Regions from separate parts of the Bacillus sp. F9_6S_D1_P_5 genome, predicted to be linked through region 2. Evidence: riboswitches for the same ligand, from Rfam matches in the RefSeq annotation. Region 2 holds a riboswitch; the other holds the start of a gene.
The links. Region 2 has a riboswitch for cyclic di-AMP ahead of ACUXEY_RS16950 (hypothetical protein). Riboswitches for the same ligand answer to the same signal wherever they lie in the genome.

Region 1 (12,447 bases), on a different contig from region 2:
TCTCTCAACTTTTATTGCTACAGTACTTACTTATTGTTATAAAACATTTCATATGTGATTAGTATGAATATTATTGTATAAAATTTCTATTTTATAGCCATTTCCACATTCACACAGTGAATATATTACATGAAAATATTATTCATTATAAACTAAAAAACGTACGTCAATATGAAATTCCGTTTTGTTTTTATGTAAGTTTTGTACTGTAAGGTCATTTAAACACAGCTATTTATATAACGTAAAGAAGTATTTTCATTCCCTTTATTTTCAAGCTTTATTGTCCTTATTCCAAAATATAATCCTCTTCACTTTTCCAATTGAAATATCCATATATCACAACAAAAACCTCTACTTATTTACATATACAAAAATTATATCAATATATTTTTTAGACTCATATGCAATTATGCATAGTGTATACACAAAAAGGATAGCTTCACTTTCATGAAGCTATCCTTAAAAAATCTTCTTACTTTTTCAAATGATATGGAACTGTCGTAATAACTACATTTCTTTTATAGAGTAAATACGCACGAATGAGTAAACTAGACTGATTATGAAGAATGTTATGCCAACCTTTTTTCGGAATGAACTGTGGTATAACTACAGTAACTCGGTAATTTGATTCACTCGCTTTATATTGCACTGTATCAATAAACTTTGTCAGCGGTTGAAGAATACTTCTATAATGAGAATGCAATGTAACAAGTCTTACTTCAGGTTGCCACTTCTTCCATTTCTCTTCAAATTTCTTCTCTTCTTCTCTGTCAAAAGCAACATATACAGCGATAACTTGATCTGCAGAAAGAGACTTCGCATAGTTCAACGAATTTTCTACCACATGTGTCATACCAGCCACAGGAACGACAATTACATTTCCTTCAATCGGAACAATTCTCTCACAAGTTTTTAAACTTAATTGATCGCCTACTGCATCATAATGCTTCTTAATTCGGTGGAACAGGAATATGATTGCAGGTAAGAATATAAGGATCGACCAAACTTGTGCGAATTTAGTTAAAAAGAACATACTCATTACGATAAAACTAATGACTGCTCCAATTAAATTGACCGTTAATCTCAAAGCCCATCCTTCAGGTTTTTCACGAAGCCATTTTAATACCATACCCGTTTGAGAAAGGGTAAACGGAATAAATACACCTACTGCGTATAACGGAATTAAATGTTCCGTTTGTCCTTGGAAAGCTACAATTAAAATAATCGATGCGATTCCAAGTATAATAATTCCGTTTGAGTATCCTAGGCGGTCTCCTCTAATCATAAACATTCTCGGTATAAATTTGTCTTTTGCAAGGTTAACTGCTAATAGTGGAAATGCAGAATAACCTGTATTAGCAGCAAGAATTAATATTAAAGCAGTTGTACCTTGTATGAAATAGTACATGAAATTACGTCCAAAAGTTTGTTCAGCAATTTGTGAAACAACCGTTACTTCCTTACTTGGATTAATTCCGTAATAATAAGCTAAAAAGACAATTCCTGAAAATAAAACGGCAAGTAATGCACCCATTGCGAGCAATGTTTTCGCTGCATTGTTTGGTGCAGGATCTTTAAAGTTTGGAATTGCGTTAGAGATCGCCTCAACACCTGTTAAAGCTGAACTACCCGATGCAAATGCTCGTAGCAGTAAGAACAAACTAATTCCTGCAACTGGTGTTCCAATTGACGTGTGTAATGTCGGTGAAACTTGACCAGTTATAATATTATAAATACCTACACCAATTAATATAAATAGTGCTAGAACAAATAAATAAACAGGATATGCTAAAACGGAAGCCGATTCCGTTACCCCTCTTAAATTTAAAATAGTAATAAATATAACAAATATAATCGCAATGATTACATTATGTGCATGTAAACTAGGAAAAGCTGATGTAAGCGCATCTGTACCTGCTGATACACTTACTGCAACAGTTAAAATATAATCGACTAATAAAGACCCTCCAGCTATTAACCCTGGATTCATCCCTAAATTTTCTTTTGATACAACATACGCTCCTCCGCCGTGCGGATAAGCGTAAATAATTTGTCGATAAGATAAAATAAGAGCAGTTAATAACACTAATACCCCAACAGCTATCGGAATGGAATACCAATATGCTATTGCCCCAAGACCTGCTAATGCAATTAATATTTGCTCTGGTCCGTATGCAACCGATGACAATGCGTCAGAAGATAAAATAGCTAACGCCTTCGTTTTATTAAGCTTTTGCTCTCCAAGCTCAGTTGATTTTAACGGCCTTCCAATTAAAAACTTTTTGATAGATGAAACCACTGCTGTCCACTCTCCAATAATTTTGTACGAACTTTTCTGCTAGTTACAGCGGATAAACGATTTCTTCAGAAAACAAAAAATGTCTACAAGCCATAACGAAATAGACTTGTAGACATTATATTTTTTGTCGCACAAGCTCCACCTTCCTTCTCAATATAACGCTTACGAGGTTAGCTGTCGGATTCGGGCCTATGAGTAGCCCTACCTTTTTCAAGGATTCACCCCATTGGATTAAGAACTAATCCATAAGAACGGGTCCCCCGCACCATGCGGTTTCAGCGATTTAGAAAATTGAAACTGTGGATTATAATACTCCTTTATTTTCAAAATGTAAACAAAAATTTCGAAAAAGAAAAAATTTAAAATGATTGCGCATAATCCGCCGGTAAATATACATAATGAATACTAAAAAATCGATAAAGGAGACCTACATGTCTAAAGAAAAGAAGCCTATTTTTTCCGATTCCTATTTAGATGCATTAGCAAATGAAATTAATCAATTATACGGTAAACGTGAACAGGAAATAAATTTGACAGATAGAACGAAAAGAAATAAATAATTTGTCATAAAAAAGAAAGCAATACACTTATATATTGCTTTCTTTTTTATTTTTTCATACATCCAATTCTATTGCTGATTTGTTAAAGGTCATTTCTTCATACACCTTTAAATTTTGATATACCGCACCCAATAACGGTGCTTCCATAGAAAATTGTTCTGCTACATCTAGTAAGTATCCTTGTAAGTGCTCACCTTCAATTGCAGAACCTTTTTCCATATCACGCTGCATCGATGACTTCATATTATACGAAATTTTATCAATTGTTTTCATATGTTCCTGGGCAATATCTTCCTTAATTGGTGCTCCTATAAATCTCATGATTTGCACGCACTCTTCAAATAAGTTTTGGATAAAATTGCGGCCACCTTCGCTTTCACGAATCGGTCCTATCGGTGCACGCATTAATGTTGTCACACCTGACATTGCAGTAATAAATAAATATTTATGCCACATATCTTGCGTAATATTTTCACTTAAAACAAAACTAGATTTCGTACCTGCAAATGCTTTAGCAATATGCTGTATTCTCTCTGAATCTTGAGACTTCATTTCTCCAAATACAAGTCTGTTAGCAGCACTCGTTTGTACAATCTCTCCTTGATCGTTTAACGTCGTCTCAATAAAGCATAAACCGCCGATCACTTTCTCTTCACCAAATTCTTTTTGTAATAGTGATACATGAGCAACACCATTTAGTAATGGAATAATTACAGTATTTTCACCTACAAACGGCTTCAAATCTTGAATTGCATCGTTTAAGTGATACGCTTTTGTTGAAAATAGAATAACATCAAACGGAGAAGTTCTATCTTCTTTCGTTATTAATTTCGGTTGGAAGGAAAAATCCCCGTTAACACTACGAATAACAAGTCCCTTTTCCTCTAATTGCTGTTTTCTTTTGCTACGAACAAGAAACGTAACATCTTCTCCTTTTTCGACTAATCGGCCACCAAAAAAGCCTCCGACACCACCAGCTCCTAATACTAAAATACGCATACAAGATCCCCCTTTTCAACATACAATTTTATAACATTTAGTATACATAACATTATACATGTCCCCTACTAAATAAGCTGAATTTTCATTCTTAATCAAGTATAAAACAATGGTTATTTTCAAATGAATTTGGGCATGTTGTTTTTATAGCATATATGGAAAGGAAACAATGTAAATGGAGGCAATACAAACAATCGAGGAAAAAGATGTAGCAACAGCCATATTTCAATTTATATTCCCATTTTCTTTTAAAACTGGATATGAACAAAATATGTTCCCTTTCTTACAGAAAAATGATTTTCGCCCTTTTCGACTCGATCATCTTGAAAATGAAAATACATACTACGGAAAGTTTCAAGTTTCACATCAAAATATGGAAGCATACTACCTTTCATTTACAAATAAAATACTATTTCCTCACTCAGAACATCAAAAAGGATTACAACGCTATTCTAAAGACCTTAACTTAACTGGACATTTAACAACAAATTTGATTTCCGTTCCATTCAAGATTCATTCTATTGACGTAACACTTTGTCCTTATGAGCTTGGCTTCTTAACAATTCGGACAGAAGTAGAAACCGCTCTAAACATGACATTATCAGAAGCAATCGAATTCGCCGCCCGCTTCCGTGTACTTGAAACTAAAAATGATACAAACGAGACTATTTGTATCGAATGTAATGGAAAAAAGTATTCCCAAGTGGAAAGATTCATTTTTGGTTATTTATTTCATGGCGTAACAGATTTCTTTGAGAAGAAGAGATTAAGAAGCTCTTACTTTCAAACCTTTCCATTCTTTGAAGACCAAAGAATGTACGTTCAAACTTTATTATCTATAAAAGAAGCAATGGAACTGAATGAAGTGGATGTTTATCGTACTTCCAGTCTTTCCGGGTTAACAAGTGATGGTAAGGCATATGTGAGTGCAAATAATCTGCCTTATATTCATGATTATTTAAAACAACACGCTTACCAAAGATGGGCTCCGAATCGCTATTTCATAATGGAAGAACATATATTCACATGTGTAACAAATGAAGGAGAACGCGAATTTACTAAACTTGCGAGTCAAATGTATGGGGAGTTTTATTACGCTTTATTATTAAATCTATTTCATAAAATTGTTTTATTAAAAATGGCAAATGCTTATGCTGAATTAAACATTGAACAAGATACAAATGAAATAGAGAAATTAATTTATTCAATCAATTCGTTTACGGCGAATTACTTTTCTTTAGAGCTAGTATCCCAGTCACAAAGTGAAGATATTTTCTTTCGCTTAAGAAAGCTTTTTAACATCGAAATACTATACTCAAATGCAAAACAAAATCTTGATAGTTTGTTTAAATATCAAGAAAACGTCGCCTCTAAAAAAGATAGCCTTTTATTATTAATTTTAACGCTCTACTCTGTAGTAGGCCAAATGTTAGGGTTTACTATGATTGATCTGTTAAGAAACACCGATTCAAACAAAATATCATCGCCACTTGAATTTTTCGCACTTTTAATAGCAATTAGCGGCATCGTCATTTCACTTATTTTAGGTGCGCAAAGTTTATACCAATGGAGTCTACAACATAAACGAAGAAAAGCATGGGTAAAACAAACTGTACTTTCTGCTGTGAAAGAGAAAGATGATGAGAAGTAAAGAAGGTTATTTTCAAATTATAAATATGTAGTATACGTTTCAGTAAATGAAATTTTTATCGGCGCAACTCGAAATATATCAGCGATTTTTAAGATATATCGACTTACCGACAAAAACTGACAAAAAACACATCATAAAAAAGTACTCCAAACTGAAATTTGGAGTACTTTTTTATTACAATAATCTAGCTTACTTCCCTGCTTCGATTTTCTCTAATGCGGCAGCTACTTGTTCTTCTGTTAATTCATGTTGTATTACGTAGCGGTTACGTGGGCTTACACGACATTCATGAGAACATGCACGTAAATATTTCGCTTCGTTTTCTTCAGAACATAAAATTTTCTTATTACATTCTGGATTTGAACAGTTTACATAGCGCTCACAAGGTTCACCTGAGAAGTGGTCTTTACCAACGATAACATGTTCTTTTTGGTTTACTGGTACAGCGATACGCTCATCGAATACGTAACATTGTCCATCCCAAAGCTCACCTTGTACTTCTGGGTCTTTACCGTACGTTACAATACCGCCGTGAAGCTGGCTTACATCTTCGTAACCTTCACGAACTAACCAACCAGAGAACTTCTCACAACGAATTCCGCCAGTACAGTATGTTAAAATCTTTTTACCTTCAAGCGTTTCTTTGTTTTCTCTAATCCAATCTGGCAATTCACGGAATGATTCAATATCAGGTTTGATCGCGCCTTTGAAGTGACCTAGATCAAATTCATAATCATTTCGTGCATCAATAATAACTGTGTCTTCTTGTTTCATTGCCTCATAAAAATCTTTTGGCTCTAAATATTTACCAGTAATCTCTTTTGGATTAATGTCATCTTCTAGACGAAGTGTAACTAACTCTGGACGAGGACGTACGTGCATTTTCTTGAATGCATGCCCCTCTTCTTCATCTATTTTAAATACGATACCGTCAAAACGTGGATCGTTATTCATCGCTTCCATGTATTTCTCTGTTTGTTCTACAGTACCAGAACAAGTTCCGTTAATACCTTCTTTTGCAACAAGAATTCTACCTTTTAATTCAAGTGAATTACAAAATGCTAAATGCTCTGCCGCAAATTCTTCTGGGTTTTCAATTGTTGTGTACATGTAATATAGTAATACTCTATATGGTTTTGTAGTTGCCAATGTATTTCTACCACCTATCTAATTTTTAAAATCATGTATAAGTTAACGTTCATATCAAAACATATATAATAAGAAAATGAATCCCATTTTCTTTTCTTTATACTATTTTCTATCAGTTAACAAAAATAAAAAACAAGATTACACACCAAAACACTATGGTTATGTTGTAATCCCAATATATTATATATCATACAAATGCAATTCCATCAATTAATATGCTATATTATCGGCTTTATGTTCACATAAATTTCAAAAATAGTCCTTTAATTTATTATCTTCCCCCTTATCTAGAAACCATAAACTTCCAAAAGTTCTTCACATCGTCACACCATTCATTGCATAAAGGCATATAATTTGCACTAAGGAAACATTTGTGTTCAAATAAAAATATCATCTAATACATTTAAATGTATTGAAATAAAAAATAAGAATACTTACAATAATTTCATCAAGTTAACATTTCAAAGGGGAAAACGACTATGAATAAAGATATATCAAAAGATGAACAAGTCCCTTCTCAAAGTACAACTGTTCAATCAGCGCATTTAGCATTAAGCGGACAAACGAAAGGTTTAAAAAGACTATTACCCTTTTTAGGTCCTGCTTTCATCGCTTCAGTCGCTTATATTGATCCTGGCAATTTCGCGACAAATATTGCCGCTGGATCACAATATGGATATTTATTACTTTGGGTAATTCTCGCTTCTAATTTAATGGCTGTATTAATCCAAACTTTATCAGCTAAATTAGGAATCGCGACAGGCAGAAACCTTCCTGAAATAGCTCGAGAGAACTTTCCAAAACCTGTTTCCATCGGCTTATGGATACAAGGTGAACTCGTTATTATGGCTACTGATTTAGCTGAATTTATCGGGGCAGCACTCGGATTGTATTTATTATTTGGAATTCCGATGCTACCTGCCGCTTTAATTACAGCAGTCGGATCATTTATTATTCTTGAGTTTCAACGCAGAGGATTTCGTCCATTAGAAGCTATCATAACAGGAATGATTTTCATCGTTGTTATCGCTTTTGGTGTACAAGTCTTTTATGCAAAACCGGAATTAAGTCCTCTACTTTCAGGGCTCTTCATTCCAAAATTCCAAGGTGTAGACAGTATATTACTTGCAGCAGGAATTTTAGGTGCGACAGTTATGCCACACGCAATCTATTTACATTCCGCCTTAACGCAGCGCCGCGTAGTCGGAACAAATGATGAACAAAAGAAAAAGATTTTCCGCTTCGAGTTTATTGATATTATTATTGCAATGGTTATCGCTGGAGCAATCAACGCAAGTATGTTAATAGTAGCAGCTGCACTATTCTTTAAAAACGGCTTGCATGTCGAAGATCTTGATGTTGCTTTTAACCAGTTCAGTACTTTAGTCGGTCCTGTATCAGCTGCTTTATTTGGAATTGGGCTCTTATCAGCAGGACTATCTAGCTCTTCTGTCGGTACAATGTCAGGTGATATTATTATGCAAGGTTTCATTCGAATGCATATTCCGTTATACTTACGCCGCTTTATTACAATGATTCCACCATTAATAATTATCGCTTTAGGTGTAAATCCAACTTACGCACTAGTCATGAGCCAAGTCGTCTTATCATTCGGTATTGCCTTTGCGTTAGTACCCCTTATTATGTTTACAAGTAGTAAAAAAATTATGGGTGCGCTCGTTAATCACCGCATAACGACCTTTATCGCTTGGATCATTGCTGCACTTGTTATCATTTTAAATATTTTCTTACTGTATCAAACTTTTGTAGGGTAATAAGAAAAGGTATTCCAATAAAACTGGAATACCTTTTTCATTACCACTTATGTATGTACCTCTTTCCGGCATTATCACATCTTTTTCAGTTCGAAAGTACAGTGGTAATCCTTCCGAAAGAAATATGCTCACCTTGGATGGATCCTGTCTTTGATGATGAATATGTAAATGCGGCTCACTTGAACTTCCGGAGTTACCGACTTGGGCAAGAACCTCTCCTTCATTTACATGTTGACCTTCCCTCACTTTAATTGATCCTTTCTTTAAATGGGCCAGAACCATAAATGTCCCTGATTCATCTAGTCGTAAATAAATATGATTCCCCGCCATTGACTGAAAATCATCCTCTCCTGGAACTACATCTTTTTCATCATTATTGATAGATACAACTGTTCCAGAAGCTGGTGCCATTACTTCCGCTCCATATATTCCATAATCCTCTAACTTACTACTTTTCACTTCAGCAGGCGGAATAAGAATATCATATGCCCAGCGTTCATTTGGTTTTATAACATGATAGTTCGTTTCTAATCGATCACCACCCCATCCCACTAATGCTCGTTCATTCAAAGGAAAGCGAACTACTGCTTTAGGATTCATAGAATGTACATCTGCTGGATAAGCAAGTCCCCCTATGTTAGCAAACCACCCTAAAGGCCAAGCTCCAATTATAGAGAAAAGAACGATGAAGAGTAGCGCTCTATCTATTCGCTTTCTGAAAATCCCTTTCCACACAAATAGTAAAACTGATCCTATCAAAATAAAGAGTGATACTATGCTAAAGGCTTGTATACTCCACCAAAAAATGACTGATATAACACCATGGGCTAAATAAACTACACTCCAACTTATAATTAAAAATGCAACTAAAATTATTAATACATATTTCTTCCACATGTTGTATCCTCACTCTCATATCTTTGTTCTACATAATACGAAGTAAAAATTACGACATATAAAAGAAATACTTACGACTTTCTTACAATTCTTTATAACGCGGTAAAGCGATAGTGAAAACAGTTTCTTTCTCGTTACTGCGCACAGTGATATCCCCTTTATGAAGCTCTGCTATACTTCTCGCTATTGCAAGTCCCATTCCTTTTCCACCCGTATGAGAGCTACGTGATTTTTCACCACGATAAAACTTCTCAAAAACGTAAGGAAGGTTCTCATTCGGAATGCATTGCCCAAAATTTTTAATTTCTATTTCAACATTCATGTCTCTTTTAGAAATTTGAACCAAAATCTGTTTTCCGTCTTTCCCGTACATAATACTATTACTAATTACATTTCCGAACAGCCTCACCATAAGCGCTACATCCATTTCCACATGTAACTCCTTATCACCATTAATACAAAAGCTCATATCGGCATCATCTAGTTGTGGTACAAAATCAATCATGATTTGTTCAATGAACGCTTTCATATTTACTACACTTTTATGTAATTCAATCTCTCTATAATTTATTTGACAATATTCTAATAAATCATCTACTTGATTTTTTAATTCATAACTTTTTCGCTTTAATATACTTACATACTGTTCACATTCTTCTCTATTTGAATGAAGCTGATTTCCTAACAGGTCCGCGTAACCGATTAGAGATGTTACAGGTGTTCGTAAGTCATGAGAAATATTGCTAATCATTTCATTTTTCGTTTCCTGTGATTTTTTTTCATTTTCGATAGACTCTTTTAAACTTTTAGCCATTCTATTAACATTCGCTGCTAATTCACCAATCTCGTCATTTTTTGAAATAGGTATATGTATTTCCAAATTACCACTACTTATTTGCTTCACACTCTTGTTAATTTCAGATAATCTTTTCATCATTGTTTTTGTCATGAATGCAAAGTATATTGTAGTAAAAGTTAAAAAAGCTATTACATATAAAAATGAATATTTTTTCTCTAATTCGGTAACTTGACCATATATATTTCCAATTAATATTTGAAACGCTATTATACTTACAGTTGCTAACAAAATGCTACATATGAATGCGATAAAAAACTTAGCTCTAATGCCTTGTAATGATTTAATCTTCAATTTTATATCCGACTCCCCAAACATTTTGAATAAACTTCGGCTCTTTTGGATTCTCTTCAATTTTATTTCTTAATCTTGCAATATGAACCATTACTGTATTATTACTTTCATAGGCCCTTTCTTTCCAAACGCTCTCATATATTTCTTCAATAGTAAATACACGATTCCTTGCAGCGGCCATTAAGTACAAAATATCATATTCAGTCCTCGTAAGATTGATTGTTTCTCCATATAACATTACAGTTCTAGACACTTCATCTATTTCTAAACCTCTAATGTTTATTTTCTTTTCTATTTCTTGGACAGCATTTTGATTGAAATATGTATACCTTCTTAATTGAGCTTTCACTCTCGCTATAAATTCAATTGTGCTGAACGGCTTCACAATATAATCATCTGCTCCAGTACTAAATCCTATTACCTTATCTACATCCGATGATTTCGCGCTTAAAAACATAATTGGTAAACTATGTTTCTCTCTAATCCTTCTACACAATTCTATTCCATCCATTTGTGGCATCATAATATCCAAAATAGCAAGTTGAATTCTGTTATTATTTATTATTTCTAAAGCCTCTTCTCCATTATGAGCACTAAAAACTTTAAAACCTTCTTGCATTAAATTTACGTTCACAAATCGAACAATATCTTGATCATCATCTACAATTAAAATTGAATTTTTCTCCATATACAAACCTCTTTTTGAAATATATTCCACAATCAATTTTATCATACATTAAAACCATACTTCCTCTTGAATAATCTTTATTTTCAGACTAAATTATATAATAACAACACATTCTAGTTTCAGAAGAAATGGAGTGAAAGCATGTTTCCTATATTGAAAACCGACCGACTAATTTTACGAGAACTTACAGAAGAAGATGCACCGGGTATACTACAATGCTTTTCTAATACTGACGTACTGCGTTATTATGGCCAAAAACCATTACAGGATCTTGATCAAGTAAGACAAATTATTCATAACTTTAAGCTGAGTTACAATGCAAGAAGCGGTATAAAGTGGGGAATTGAATTAAAAGGCAAGAAAGAACTCATTGGAACAATCGGGTTTCATGATTGGTCTTCTGAGCATAAACGAGCAAATTTAAGTTATGCCTTCCTCCCTGAACACTGGGGAAAAGGATATGCGACTGAAGCGGTTTCTGAAGTTATATCATACGGTTTCCAAACAATTCACTTAAAACGAATCGGGGCGATTGTATTTCTTGAAAACGAAGCTTCAAATAAAGTGCTATTAAATTTAGGGTTTGAAAAAGAAGGAGTTCTTAAAAATTATATGTATCAAGATGATATCCCCTATGACACGAACTATTATTCTTTATTAAAATGAGTTTAATAGAAATTATGCGTAAAAACTCGTTTCAGCATAATAAATCAAGATAGTGGATTTTTAACGAAAGATGGGAAACCGAGCGTTTTTCATTTCTTAGATCATCATGCGACTGATGCGAAGTACAATAAATTATATAATCTAAAAAAGGGGCATGAGCATATTCTTACTCATTTCCCTTTTTTACGTTCTTTTTCTGTTTTCTTAATGCTTTTGGAATGTATACACAGAAAGGTTCACTTTCCATGTAATCTCCCGTTATTGCATATGCTCTAGAACGAGATCCCCCACAAATATATCGAAACTCACAAACACCACACTTTCCTTTATAATTGTCAGGATTACGAAGGTTTTGAAAAACAGGGGAGTTTCGATAGATTTCAGCTAGCGATGTTGTTCTAATATTCCCAGTTTTAATCGGCAATAACCCACTTGGATATACATCTCCAATATGAGAAATAAATACAAAACCGTTCCCATCATTCACCCCTTTTGGAGCACGCCCAAGCCCATCAATTCGCCCCGTTGTTCCATTCATCAATACATCCTGATATTGAATGACCTGATTTTCCTTTTTATGTTCTTTCATTTTTTCTTGAATCACAACACGTCT
Region 2 (12,447 bases):
TGTGGGGATTTGAGGAGCAAGAACATACTACAGTTTCATAATGTTTCTTTTCATTATGATGAGAAACCAATCATCAATGAATTAAATGCTTCTATACAAGATAAAGAGTTTGTAAGTATTATCGGACCGAGTGGATGCGGGAAAAGTACTTTATTTCGCCTTATTACAGGTTTAGAAGAAGCAAGTACGGGACAGATAGAGCTGACAGAAACAAAGAGCCACCCTGTAGGGTATATGCCCCAAAAAGATATGCTCCTGCCGTGGAGAACGATTATTGAGAATGCTGCCCTGCCGTTAGAGTGCCAAGGTGTACAGAAGAAAGAAGCACAAATAAAGGCGAAGGAACTATTGCATAAATTTGGCTTACAAGGGTATGAGACAAAATATCCGAAAGATTTATCTGGTGGTATGAGACAACGTGTATCCTTTATTCGAACTTTATTAACAGGCGGGGAGATATTGCTGTTAGATGAACCGTTTAGCGCGTTGGATGCTTTAACGAAGGCATCTTTGCAAGAATGGCTGTTTGAACAATGGAAAGAGTGGGAAAAAACAATTTTATTTATCACTCATGATGTGGAAGAAGCATTGTTTCTTTCTAATCGAATTTTAGTAGTAGAGCAGCAACCGATAACTACTTTAACCGAGAGGATTGTACCGCTTGATCGTAATCGAACAAGAAAAGATTTATATAAGCCTGAAGTGTTAGCGCTTAAAGATGAGCTTCTTAGTATGTTACAAAGGCAGGTACTCGTATGATGAACCGGCTGAAGGAACTATTACCTGCCCTTACACTTTCTAGCATTTTACTTGTCATTTGGGAAGTAGGCGCAAGAATTGTAGATGAAATGTACATTTTACCGTCACCGTCTGCGATTGTAATGAAGATATGGAAACTAAAAGATATATTATTTACGGTTCATTTGCCGGCAACATTATATGTCGTTTTAATAGGTGTGGCAATTTCTATCGTACTTGGGGTAGGGCTAGCGATGTTAATGAACGCGAGTAATTGGATGGAGAGAGCATTTTATCCATTATTAGTGGCTTCACAAACGATTCCTATTACAGCGCTTGCTCCGCTCTTCGTTTTATGGTTTGGATATACGATTTGGAGTAAAGTCGTTGTTACGGTTTTAATTACGTTTTTCCCAATTGCGGTCAATACGTATGATGGGCTACGCAGTACGAAAAAAGAATGGGAGGAGCTCTTAGTTACGTACGGGGCAACGAAAAAAGATGTTTTTCTTAAATTAAAATTGCCGTCTGCTCTTCCTTATTTTTTCTCAGCTTTGAAAATTGCAGTTCCGCTTAGTGTAATTGGGGCAGCAATTGGTGAATGGCTCGGTGCACAAGCTGGGCTAGGATATTTCAGTAAAAGAATGATGACGCAGTTAGATGGAGCAGGTGTATTTGCACCCATTGTATTGTTATCGTTATTAGCTATTTTCTTCGTCATACTTATTTCGATATTAGAAAAGAAATTCATTAGTTGGAGGAAGCATTCATGAAATTATTAAAACGCATCTTTGTGTTTACATTATTAGTTGCAATGATTGCTGGATGTTCTAGTAATTCAGCATCAGATAAGAGTAAAAAAGAAAAAGAAATAACGGTCATGCTTGATTGGTACCCAAATGCGGTACATAGCTTTATTTATGCAGCAATTGAAAAAGGCTACTTTAAAGAAGAAGGTGTAAAGGTGAATATTAAATTCCCTTCCAATCCGACTGACCCATTAACTTTAGCAGCTGCAGGAAAAGTAACGGTTGGCCTATATTACCAGCCAGATGTTGTCATGGCAAAAGCAAATGAACAAATTCCAGTGAAGTCAATTGGGGCTGTCGTACGTTCACCATTAAATCATGTTGTATCGCTGAAGTCAGCGGGCATTCAATCGCCAAAAGATTTAGAGGGGAAAACAGTTGGATATTCTGGAACACCTTTAAGTGAGATGTATTTAAAAACGATGATAAAAGAAGCTGGTGGTAATCCAGATACAGTGAAAGTAGTCGATGTTGGCTTTGATTTAGTACCAGCATTAATTACGAAAAAAGTAGATGCGGTAACAGGGGCATACATTAACCATGAAGTACCTGTTATGCGTCATGAAGGTCATGAGCCAGCATACTTTAATCCAGCAGATTATGGTGTACCGAATTATCATGAGCTTGTATTTGTAACAGGTGATAAAACGTTGAAGAAAGATAAAGAAGCGTTGCAAGCTTTCTTACGTGGTACGAAAAAAGGCTATGATTTCATGAAGAAAAATCCAGATGAAGCATTAAATATTTTATTAAATCATCAAGAAAAAGAAAACTTCCCGCTTGTACCAGAAGTTGAAAAAGAAAGTATGAAAATTTTATTAGAGAAGATGGAAACGAAAGATGAGCCATTTTTATCAGATTCAAAAGAATCATGGGAGAAACAAAATAAATGGCTGAAAGATAAAGGCATGACGAAAGAAATCGTTCCGGCCGATGAGTTATTCGAAAATATTTTAAAGTAGGCGAATGAATATGAGAAATGAGCTTCATGTAATCTCAAATGGTCACATGTCATTCGAAGAGTTAGTGAATGTAGCGATGCAAATTGAAAGTGAAATTGATTATTTGCATATTCGTGAGCGTGAGAAAAGTACGAAGGAATTGTATGAAGGTGTGGAAAGTCTTTTGAAGAAAGGCTTTCCGGCATCGAAAATAGTGATAAACGATCGAATTGATATTGCTATTTTATTAAACGTTCCGCGCGTGCAGCTAGGATATCGAAGCGCAGATGTAAGGTCAGTGAAAGAAAAGTTTTCTTATTTGCATGTCGGTTATTCTGTGCATTCTTTAGAAGAGGCGATTGATGCATTTAAGAATGGAGCGGATTCACTCGTCTATGGTCATGTATTTCCGACAGATTGCAAAAAAGGTGTACCAGCGAGAGGGCTTGAAGAAATTTCAAACATTGCAAAGTGTTTATCTATACCGATTACAGCAATTGGAGGAATCACCACGGAAAACACCGGGGATGTTCTTACTAACGGCGTCAGTGGTATTGCTGTTATGTCTGGGATTATAAGTAGTAGTAACCCGTATAACAAAGCGAAGTCTTATAAGGAATCAATAAGAAAGTGGGCGGAAAAACATGTGTAAGAAGTATGATGTAGCGATAATTGGCGGTGGTGTAATTGGTAGTTCAGTTGCACATTTTCTAGCAGAAAGAGGACATAAAGTAGCGATTGTAGAGAAGCAACAGATTGCATCGGAAGCCTCGAAAGCAGCCGCTGGTTTACTTGGGGTTCAGGCAGAATGGGATGAATATGACCCGCTATTTGAACTTGCTAGAGAAAGCCGTGCTATATTTCCACAACTTGCAGAAGTTTTACGTGAAAAAACAGGCATCGATATTGGATATGAAGAAAAAGGCATTTACCGCATTGCTCAAAATGAAGAGGAGAAGGAAAGAATTCTTCACATTATGGATTGGCAGCAGAAAACAGGTGAAGATTCTTACTTTCTAACGGGAGATCATTTACGAGAGAAAGAGCCATTTCTTTCTGAGTCAATTATAGGAGCTGTATATTATCCAAAAGATGGCCATGTTATTGCACCAGAGCTTACGAAAGCATTCGCACATTCTGCATCATTTTCGGGCGCTGATATATATGAACAGACAGAAGTGTTTCATATTTGTATTGAAAATAATAAAGTGACTGGAATTGTGACAAGCGAAGGTAGTATCACATGCGAAAAAGTGGTTATTGCGGGTGGCTCATGGAGTACAAAGTTACTAGGTTATTTTCACCACGAATGGGGTACATATCCAGTTAAAGGAGAAGTAGTAGCGGTAAGAAGTAGAAAACCACTTTTAAAGGCTCCTATTTTTCAAGAAAGATTTTACATTGCACCAAAGCGCGGCGGACGTTACGTAATTGGAGCAACGATGAAGCCTCATACGTTTCATAAAACTGTGCAACCGGAAAGTATTACTTCTATATTAGAGCGTGCTTATACGATATTGCCAGCTTTAAAAGAAGCAGAGTGGGAAAGCGCATGGGCAGGGTTAAGACCACAATCGAATCACGAAGCTCCTTATATGGGAGAGCATGAAGAAATAAAAGGTTTATATGCTTGTACGGGCCATTATCGAAACGGTATTTTATTAAGTCCTGTTTCTGGTCAGTATATGGCGGATTTAATAGAAGGAAAGCAGAAGAATCACTTGCTAGATTCATTGCTTTCTAAAACAGTTTAGAAAGGGGATGGAAGTTTGAATTTAAAAATTAATGGTAATCAAATTGAAGTGCCAGAGAGTGTAAAAACAGTAGCTGAGCTACTTACACATTTAGAGTTAGAAAACAGAATTGTTGTAGTAGAGCGTAATAAAGATATTTTACAAAAAGATGATCATACAGATACATCTGTTTTTGATGGAGACCAAATTGAGATTGTAACTTTCGTAGGAGGCGGTTGATTATGTTAAACATTGGACCATTTTCATTTCATTCTAGACTTTTATTAGGAACAGGAAAATTCCCTGATTTTGATGTACAGCAAAAGGCAATTGATGTATCTGAGGCTGAAGTTTTAACGTTCGCAGTACGTCGTATGGATATATTCGATGCAAAGCAGCCTAATTTATTAGAGAAACTTGATGTGAAAAAATATACGTTATTACCGAATACAGCTGGAGCAAAAAATGCTGAAGAAGCTGTTCGTATTGCAAAATTAGCAAAAGCTTCAGGGCTTTGCGACATGATTAAAGTAGAAGTTATAGGTGATGATAGAACGTTATTACCTGATCCGGTAGAAACATTGAGAGCATCTGAAATGTTACTAGAAGAAGGATTCATCGTACTTCCATATACATCTGATGATGTTGTATTAGCACGTAAATTACAAGAACTAGGTGTGCATGCAATTATGCCAGGAGCATCACCGATTGGATCAGGGCTTGGTATTGTAAATCCGTTAAATTTAAGCTTCATTATTGAACAAGCGACAGTACCAGTTATTGTTGACGCTGGTATTGGTAGTCCAGCCGATGCAGCATTTGCGATGGAATTAGGAGCCGATGGTGTGTTATTAAATACTGCTGTGTCAGGAGCAAAAGATCCTATTAAAATGGCAAAGGCAATGAAATTAGGTATTGAGGCAGGCCGTTTAGGATTTGAGGCAGGTCGTATTGCACGTAAACGTTGTGCAACAGCAAGTAGTCCTTTAGAAGGAATGAGCGTAGTTGAATAATCGATATTCTCGCCAAGAACTATTTTCTCCAATTGGAGAAGAAGGACAACGAAAGATAAGAGAAAAGCATGTGCTCATTATCGGTGCAGGTGCATTAGGTAGTGCAAATGCAGAGATGTTTGTAAGAGCTGGTGTAGGCGCAGTAACGATTGTTGACCGGGATTATGTCGATTGGAGTAATTTACAAAGGCAGCAATTGTATGCAGAGAGTGATGTGGAAAATAATCTTCCGAAGGCTGTAGCGGCAAAAAAACGTCTAGAAGAAATTAATCATGAAGTAAGAGTAGAAGCTCTCGTTCAAGATGTAACAGCTGAGGAGTTAGAAGAACTTGTTACAAACGTTAATGTAATTATTGATGCAACTGATAATTTCGAAACACGTTTTATCGTAAATGATATAGCACAAAAATATTCTATTCCATGGATTTACGGAGCATGTGTAGGAAGTTACGGCCTTTCTTACACAATTCTTCCTAGTAAAACGCCATGTTTATCATGTTTACTACAATCGATTCCGCTTGGCGGGGCGACATGTGATACAGCGGGGATTATATCACCTGCTGTATCTCTCGTCGTTTCTCATCAAGTTACAGAAGCTCTTAAATTGTTAGTGGAAGATTACGAATCAATGCGAGATGGACTTGTGTCATTTGATGTATGGAAGAATGAATATTCATGTATGAATGTGCAAAAGCTTCGTAAACACAATTGTCCTTCGTGCGGAGAGAATGCATTGTATCCGTATTTAAATAAAGAAAACACATCGAAAACAGCAGTTTTATGCGGGAGAAATACAGTTCAAATTAGACCACCTCATAAAGAGGAAATGGATTTTGAGAGGTACAAAAAGCTGCTGGATGATCGTGTGAATGATTTAAATGTAAATCCATATTTATTATCATTTTCTGTGGAAGAAAAGAGATTAGTTGCTTTTAAAGATGGTCGTGTACTTGTACATGGAACGAAAGATATAAGCGAAGCAAAAACAATTTATCATCGCTATTTTGGATAGAAAAGGATGAGTGGGATGAAAGTAAATAAAGCTTTAACAATTGCAGGATCTGATAGTGGCGGCGGTGCCGGTATTCAAGCAGATTTAAAAACATTCCAAGAGCTTGGTGTGTACGGGATGACGGCTATTACGGCAATTACTGCTCAAAACACGCTTGGCGTTCAAGGGGTATATCCAGTTCCGTTAGAAGGTATTACGGAACAGTTGAATTCAATTGGTACGGATTTAACACCAGATGCTGTGAAACTAGGAATGTTATTTAGTAGCGAAATTATTCAAATTGTAGCAGAACATATTAATAAATTTGGCTGGAATAATATTGTACTAGACCCTGTTATGATTGCTAAGGGCGGTGCATCATTATTACAACAAGAAGCAGTACAAGCATTAAAAGAATATTTATTACCAGTAGCAACTGTTATCACACCGAATGTTCCAGAAGCAGAAGTGTTAACTGGGCTGGAAATTCATAACGTTGAAGATAGTAAAGAAGCTGCAAAAGTACTGCATGAATTAGGTGCGAAATATGTACTTATGAAGGGCGGACATGCAGAATATCAAGGTAATGAAGTAATTGATTTACTTTTTGATGGAGAAAAGTTTATTGAATTTAGAAGTGAGCGAATTCCTTCAAAGCAAACACACGGAAGCGGCTGTACATTTGCGTCAGCAGTTACAGCTGGCCTTGCGAAAGGATACTCGATGGAAGAGGTAGTTCAAGAGGCAAAACGATTTATTAGTATAGCAATTGAAGAGCCGTTGCATATTGGTAGTGGTCATGGACCGACGAATCATTTTGCATACAAATTGAATAAAGCATAAGCATGAATAGTAGAAAAGTCAGTTTTGTAACTGGCTTTTTTTTGTTTACTTTTTCCAAATACAGGAGTAATATATCAGCCAGAATATATTTTTTGTAATACGCTGAGTCCAATTATATGGAGCGGAGGAACCAATTTGTGCAGTGTCACTCGGGGTGAATCTTTCAATTTTGAAAGTAGGGCTACTCTCAAAGTCCGAATCCGACAGCTAACTTCGTAAGCGTCTTGAGAGAGGACGGTGCCACGATGGATACATCACTTCATCAATCTGATTAGTATAGGGGAATATCAATCTACGTTTGAGTTCTTTTATGCTAAGGAGGATGAGGTACATGGAATTAACACTTATTTGTGTTGGAGAAGAAAGCAAGGTAAATAGTTTAATAGATTTAGTAGCATATCAACATGAGTTAATTATTTTCACAGCAAATGAAGAGATAGCGGCCGAAGTGAGGAATTGTGGATTTGATTGGACGTATAGTTGTAGTAAGGAGCAAGATTTTACTAGTATTTGTGAGTGTATTAAGAAGGTGATTTTACTAGGGGATGAGCTTCCAATCGTTAGCTTCTTCACAGAACACATTCGCTTTTCTTTTCAAGCACCTATTACTGTTGTTACAAGGAATAAACGATATCCAGCGAGGCTCTATGAAACAATTGGAGCTGCATTTGTCGTGTTTACAAATTGTGATAATATATCTTTTTTATTTTTTGAATAGGGCGGGGGAAAAGAAGATGAAGGTGTTGTTACTAGGAGATATAGCGAATCGTTGGGCGGTATCGGTAGAGCGAGTTCAAGAATTGGTGGTGCTCGATCCTATTTTTCCAAGGCCCTATATCATATTGCCATCGAAAGACGCTTTATATTTAAAAACAGATGTTATCGAATATGAGCAATTACATGCAGAATTGTCACAAGTTTATATTCGCGGGAGAAATTTACGTGCTTTTTTACGAGGGAAATAAATAGTGAGTGAAAAAAGAGCGAATGCGAAGTGCAACAAGCTATGCACTTCATGTCATTCGCTCTTTTTATTTCGTGTTTAACAGGTCATTTCTACGAAAAAGAAAGAAAAGACAAGAAAATAGATGAAAGGATATTAATAATACATAATGTAAGCGTTTAAACAGATAGATATTTTCTTATTTTCAGTAATTTGACTCTTTACAAGTGAAATATAGAGGAGTATATTTACTCTCATAAATCATTCATAAAATTTCCAAAAAAACCTAAAATCGCTGAGTTCCAGAAATGGAGCGGGGGAACCAATTTTGTGCATCGTCACTTGGGGTGAATCTTTCAGTTTTGAAAGTAGGGCTACTCTTTAGGCCCGAATCCGACAGCTAACCTCGTAAGCGTTTAGAGAGGAGGTTTACTTTTTGTTGTTCATTTTTTGAACACTGAGTAGAGCTCAGTGTTCTTTTTTAATATTTTGATGGTAAATTTTAACAATTTGAAATGAGGGATAGCTATGTTAGATGTTATAATGATCGGGATTTTTGTTGTGTTAGTCGCATCGATGGCAAGTCTTGCAAGTTGGTCAGATAAAGTTGTGAAAGAAGGGAAGCAATCATGACGATTGCCTTATCGGTTATTGTTGCAGCAATTACGGTGTACTTAGTGTATGCCTTATTAAATCCGGAAAAGTTTTAATTAGGGGGAGTCATTCATTATGATCTGGGTCGCAGTTGTTATTACAATGCTGTTGTTTATTCTTGTGGCAAAGCCAACGGGAATTTATTTAGAGAAAGCCTTTCAAGGGAGTAAAAAGCTAGATAAAGTATTCGAGCCTTTTGAAAAACTTATTTTTAAAATTACGGGTGTAAAAGAATACAATCAAACGTGGAAACAGTACGCACTATCATTAGTTTTATTAAATGGATTTATGATTGTTGTCGTATATTTCATTTTCAGACTACAAGGAGTATTGCCATTAAATCCAGTACACATTGAAGGAATGGAGCCTACGCTCGCTTTTAATACAGCAATTAGTTTTATGGCCGATACAAACTTACAGCATTATAGCGGTGAAAATGGCTTATCTTATTTATCACAATTAATTGGAATTACATTTTTAATGTTTGCAGCACCGGCAACGACGTTAGCACTTGTAATGGCGTTTATAAGGGGACTTGCTGGAAAAGAACTTGGTAACTTTTTCGTTGATTTTACGAGAGCATTGACGAGAGTGTTTCTTCCTATCGCATTTATGGCGGCACTAGTCTTTGTCGCACTTGGTGTACCACAAACGTTAGACGGGGCAGTTACGGCGCAAACGATTGATGGCGCGAAGCAAAGTATTTTACGCGGGCCTGTTGCATCATTCGTAGCCATTAAGGAACTCGGAAATAACGGGGGTGGATTTTTCGGAGCAAACTCTACACATCCTTTTGAAAATCCAGGGCAAATGAGTAATATTTTGCAAATGATGCTTATGATGTTATTGCCAACAGCACTTCCGTTTACGTACGGACGAATGGTAGGAAATAAAAAACAAGGTCGCATCCTTTTCGTATCACTATTCATGGTGTTTTTACTAGGGTTTATAACGATTACGACATCTGAATTACATGGGAATCCAGCGTTAAATGGAATGGGTATACAGCATGTACAAGGAAGTACGGAAGGAAAAGAAGTGCGATTTGGAACAGTATTTTCTTCCCTTTATGCGACAGTAACGACAGCTGCGGAAACAGGAGCTGTGAATACGATGCATGATACGTTAACACCAATTGGCGGGTTAGTACCACTTGTAAATATGATGTTAAATACAGTATACGGCGGCGTTGGAGCAGGATTTGTGAACATTATTATGTATGCGATTATCGCAGTCTTTATATCTGGATTGATGGTTGGGCGGACACCAGAGTTTTTAGGTAAGAAAATTGAAGGTAAGGAAATGAAATTAATTGCGGTAACGATACTATTTCATCCATTGCTCATTTTAGGATTTTCGGCATTAGCTCTTTCAACAAGTTTAGGAACGGATGCCATTTCCCATTCTGGTTTCCACGGTTTGACGCAAGTGGTATATGAATATACATCGTCAGCTGCGAATAATGGATCTGGATTTGAAGGGTTAGCAGATAATACACCGTTTTGGAATATTACAACTGGTTTAGTTATGTTTTTAGGGCGCTATTTCAGTTTAATTACGATGCTAGCTGTTGCAGCTTCATTGAAAGAGAAGACGGTAGTACCAGAAACAGTCGGGACATTCCGTACGGATAATAGTTTATTTGGTGGTATTTTTATCGGAACGATTGTAATTGTCGGTGCATTAACATTTTTCCCGATGTTAGTACTTGGTCCAATTGCAGAATTTCTTACATTGAAGTAATGGAGGGTAAATGATGAGACCGGTAGTAGTAAAAGAAAAAAGAGTAAATGAGTCACAAATACATGCTGTAGAAGATGAAGTTAGACAAGCGAAAACGATGGACCGTGATATCGTGAAACATGCGATAAAACAATCCTTTGCGAAATTGAATCCGAAAGTCATGATAAAGAATCCGATTATGTTTGTTGTAGAAATTGGATTTATCATTACGTTCATTTTATCGTTTCTTCCAAGCCATTCTAGTAGTGTACCAGGATGGTTTAATATAACAGTTTCTCTCATTCTCTTATTTACAGTTTTATTTGCTAATTTTGCAGAAGCGTTAGCGGAAGGGCGTGGGAAAGCGCAAGCCGATTCTTTAAAACAATCGAAGAAAGATGTGTTTGCAAATGTTGTAAAAGAAAATGGAGACATTGTTCAAGTTTCAGCAACTGATTTGAGAAAAGGTGACGTTGTTATTGTAAAACAAGGAGAAATGATTCCAAGTGATGGGGAAGTTATAAAAGGGTTAGCGTCTGTTGATGAATCTGCGATTACAGGGGAATCCGCTCCTGTTATAAAAGAAGCGGGCGGTGATTTTTGTTCCGTAACAGGTGGTACGATGGTCGTTAGTGATGAGATTACGATTGTTATTACGAGTAATCCTGGTGAATCATTTATTGATAAAATGATTTCGTTAGTAGAAGGGGCTGCTCGTCAAAAAACGCCGAATGAGATTGCTTTAAATACAGTATTAACGAGCTTAACTCTTATTTTCTTAATCGTCGTTGTGACGTTGCCGATTTTTACAAACTATTTAGGATTTCAAATTGATACAGCTGTACTTGTTGCGTTGTTAGTTTGTTTAATTCCAACGACAATTGGTGGGTTGTTATCAGCAATTGGTATTGCCGGGATGGACCGAGTGACAAAGTTTAACGTGTTAGCAATGTCAGGGAAAGCAGTAGAAGCTGCGGGTGATATTAATACAATTATTTTAGATAAAACAGGTACGATTACTTTCGGAAACCGAATGGCTCATACACTGCTTCCTGTAGGGAATGAAACGATTGAGCAAGTAGGAAAATGGGCAGCAATTAGTTCTGTTTTAGATGAAACACCAGAAGGCCGATCTGTTATTGAATATGTAAAAACGAAATCTTTATCATATGATAGAGCACTTGCAGAACAAGGTGAATTTGTTCCATTTAAAGCAGAAACGAGAATGAGTGGTGTCGATTTACAAGACGGAACGAAAGTGAGAAAAGGTGCTGTAGGTAGCGTGATTGAATGGGTTAGGTCACAAGGCGGAACGATTCCGAAAGATGTAAATCAAAAAGCAGATTTCATTTCCAAAGAGGGTGGAACACCACTTGTAGTTGCAGTGAATAATCGTATTTACGGTTTAATTTATTTAAAGGATACAGTAAAACCTGGTATGCGTGAACGTTTTGAACAATTACGCCAAATGGGGATTAAAACGGTTATGTGTACGGGTGATAACCCATTGACAGCAGCAACCATTGCAAAAGAAGCAGGAGTAGATGAATTCGTTGCTGAGTGTAAGCCAGAAGATAAAATTGCGGTTATTAAAGCAGAGCAAGATAAAGGGAAACTTGTAGCGATGACAGGTGATGGTACAAATGATGCTCCGGCACTAGCGCAGGCAGACGTTGGATTAGCGATGAATAGTGGGACGACAGCTGCGAAAGAAGCAGCGAATATGATTGATTTAGATTCGAACCCGACAAAAATTATTGAGGTTGTAGGAATCGGTAAGCAATTGTTAATGACACGCGGTGCGTTAACGACGTTTAGTATTGCGAATGATATCGCGAAATATTTTGCAATCATTCCAGCCATGTTTACACTTGCGATTCCGCAAATGGAAGCATTAAACATTATGAAATTAACATCACCACTGTCAGCGATTTTATCAGCATTAATATTTAACGCTGTTATTATTCCGTTACTTATTCCATTGGCGATGAAAGGTATCGCATATAAACCGATGAGTTCGAATGCACTACTTGGCCGAAACTTACTTATTTATGGACTTG

Region 1: linked by a shared signal. The riboswitch ahead of ACUXEY_RS10780 (APC family permease) and the one ahead of ACUXEY_RS16950 (hypothetical protein) in region 2 are both predicted to bind cyclic di-AMP.

Annotation. Positions count from the first base shown of each region.
Region 1 covers NZ_JBTREW010000007.1:105,755-118,201, reverse strand. The annotation lists gene ACUXEY_RS10780 (APC family permease) at 473-2,299, opposite strand; cyclic di-AMP (ydaO/yuaA leader) riboswitch at 2,444-2,590, opposite strand; gene ACUXEY_RS10775 (hypothetical protein) at 2,731-2,859, shown strand; gene panE (2-dehydropantoate 2-reductase) at 2,914-3,858, opposite strand; gene ACUXEY_RS10765 (hypothetical protein) at 4,034-5,509, shown strand; gene trhO (oxygen-dependent tRNA uridine(34) hydroxylase TrhO) at 5,699-6,658, opposite strand; gene ACUXEY_RS10755 (Nramp family divalent metal transporter) at 7,138-8,433, shown strand; gene ACUXEY_RS10750 (M23 family metallopeptidase) at 8,407-9,330, opposite strand; gene ACUXEY_RS10745 (sensor histidine kinase) at 9,413-10,480, opposite strand; gene ACUXEY_RS10740 (response regulator transcription factor) at 10,470-11,168, opposite strand; gene ACUXEY_RS10735 (GNAT family N-acetyltransferase) at 11,310-11,834, shown strand; gene ACUXEY_RS10730 (TIGR04053 family radical SAM/SPASM domain-containing protein) at 12,001-12,447, opposite strand, start outside.
Region 2 covers NZ_JBTREW010000013.1:7,141-19,587, forward strand. The annotation lists gene tenA (thiaminase II) at 1-41, shown strand, start outside; gene ACUXEY_RS16905 (ABC transporter ATP-binding protein) at 10-759, shown strand; gene ACUXEY_RS16910 (ABC transporter permease) at 759-1,511, shown strand; gene ACUXEY_RS16915 (ABC transporter substrate-binding protein) at 1,508-2,509, shown strand; gene tenI (thiazole tautomerase TenI) at 2,520-3,140, shown strand; gene thiO (glycine oxidase ThiO) at 3,133-4,242, shown strand; gene thiS (sulfur carrier protein ThiS) at 4,258-4,461, shown strand; gene thiG (thiazole synthase) at 4,464-5,234, shown strand; gene ACUXEY_RS16940 (thiazole biosynthesis adenylyltransferase ThiF) at 5,227-6,246, shown strand; gene thiD (bifunctional hydroxymethylpyrimidine kinase/phosphomethylpyrimidine kinase) at 6,262-7,068, shown strand; cyclic di-AMP (ydaO/yuaA leader) riboswitch at 7,159-7,306, shown strand; gene ACUXEY_RS16950 (hypothetical protein) at 7,400-7,786, shown strand; gene ACUXEY_RS16955 (hypothetical protein) at 7,803-8,033, shown strand; cyclic di-AMP (ydaO/yuaA leader) riboswitch at 8,295-8,440, shown strand; gene ACUXEY_RS16960 (SipW-dependent-type signal peptide-containing protein) at 8,540-8,644, shown strand; gene kdpF (K(+)-transporting ATPase subunit F) at 8,641-8,721, shown strand; gene kdpA (potassium-transporting ATPase subunit KdpA) at 8,741-10,408, shown strand; gene kdpB (potassium-transporting ATPase subunit KdpB) at 10,422-12,447, shown strand, end outside.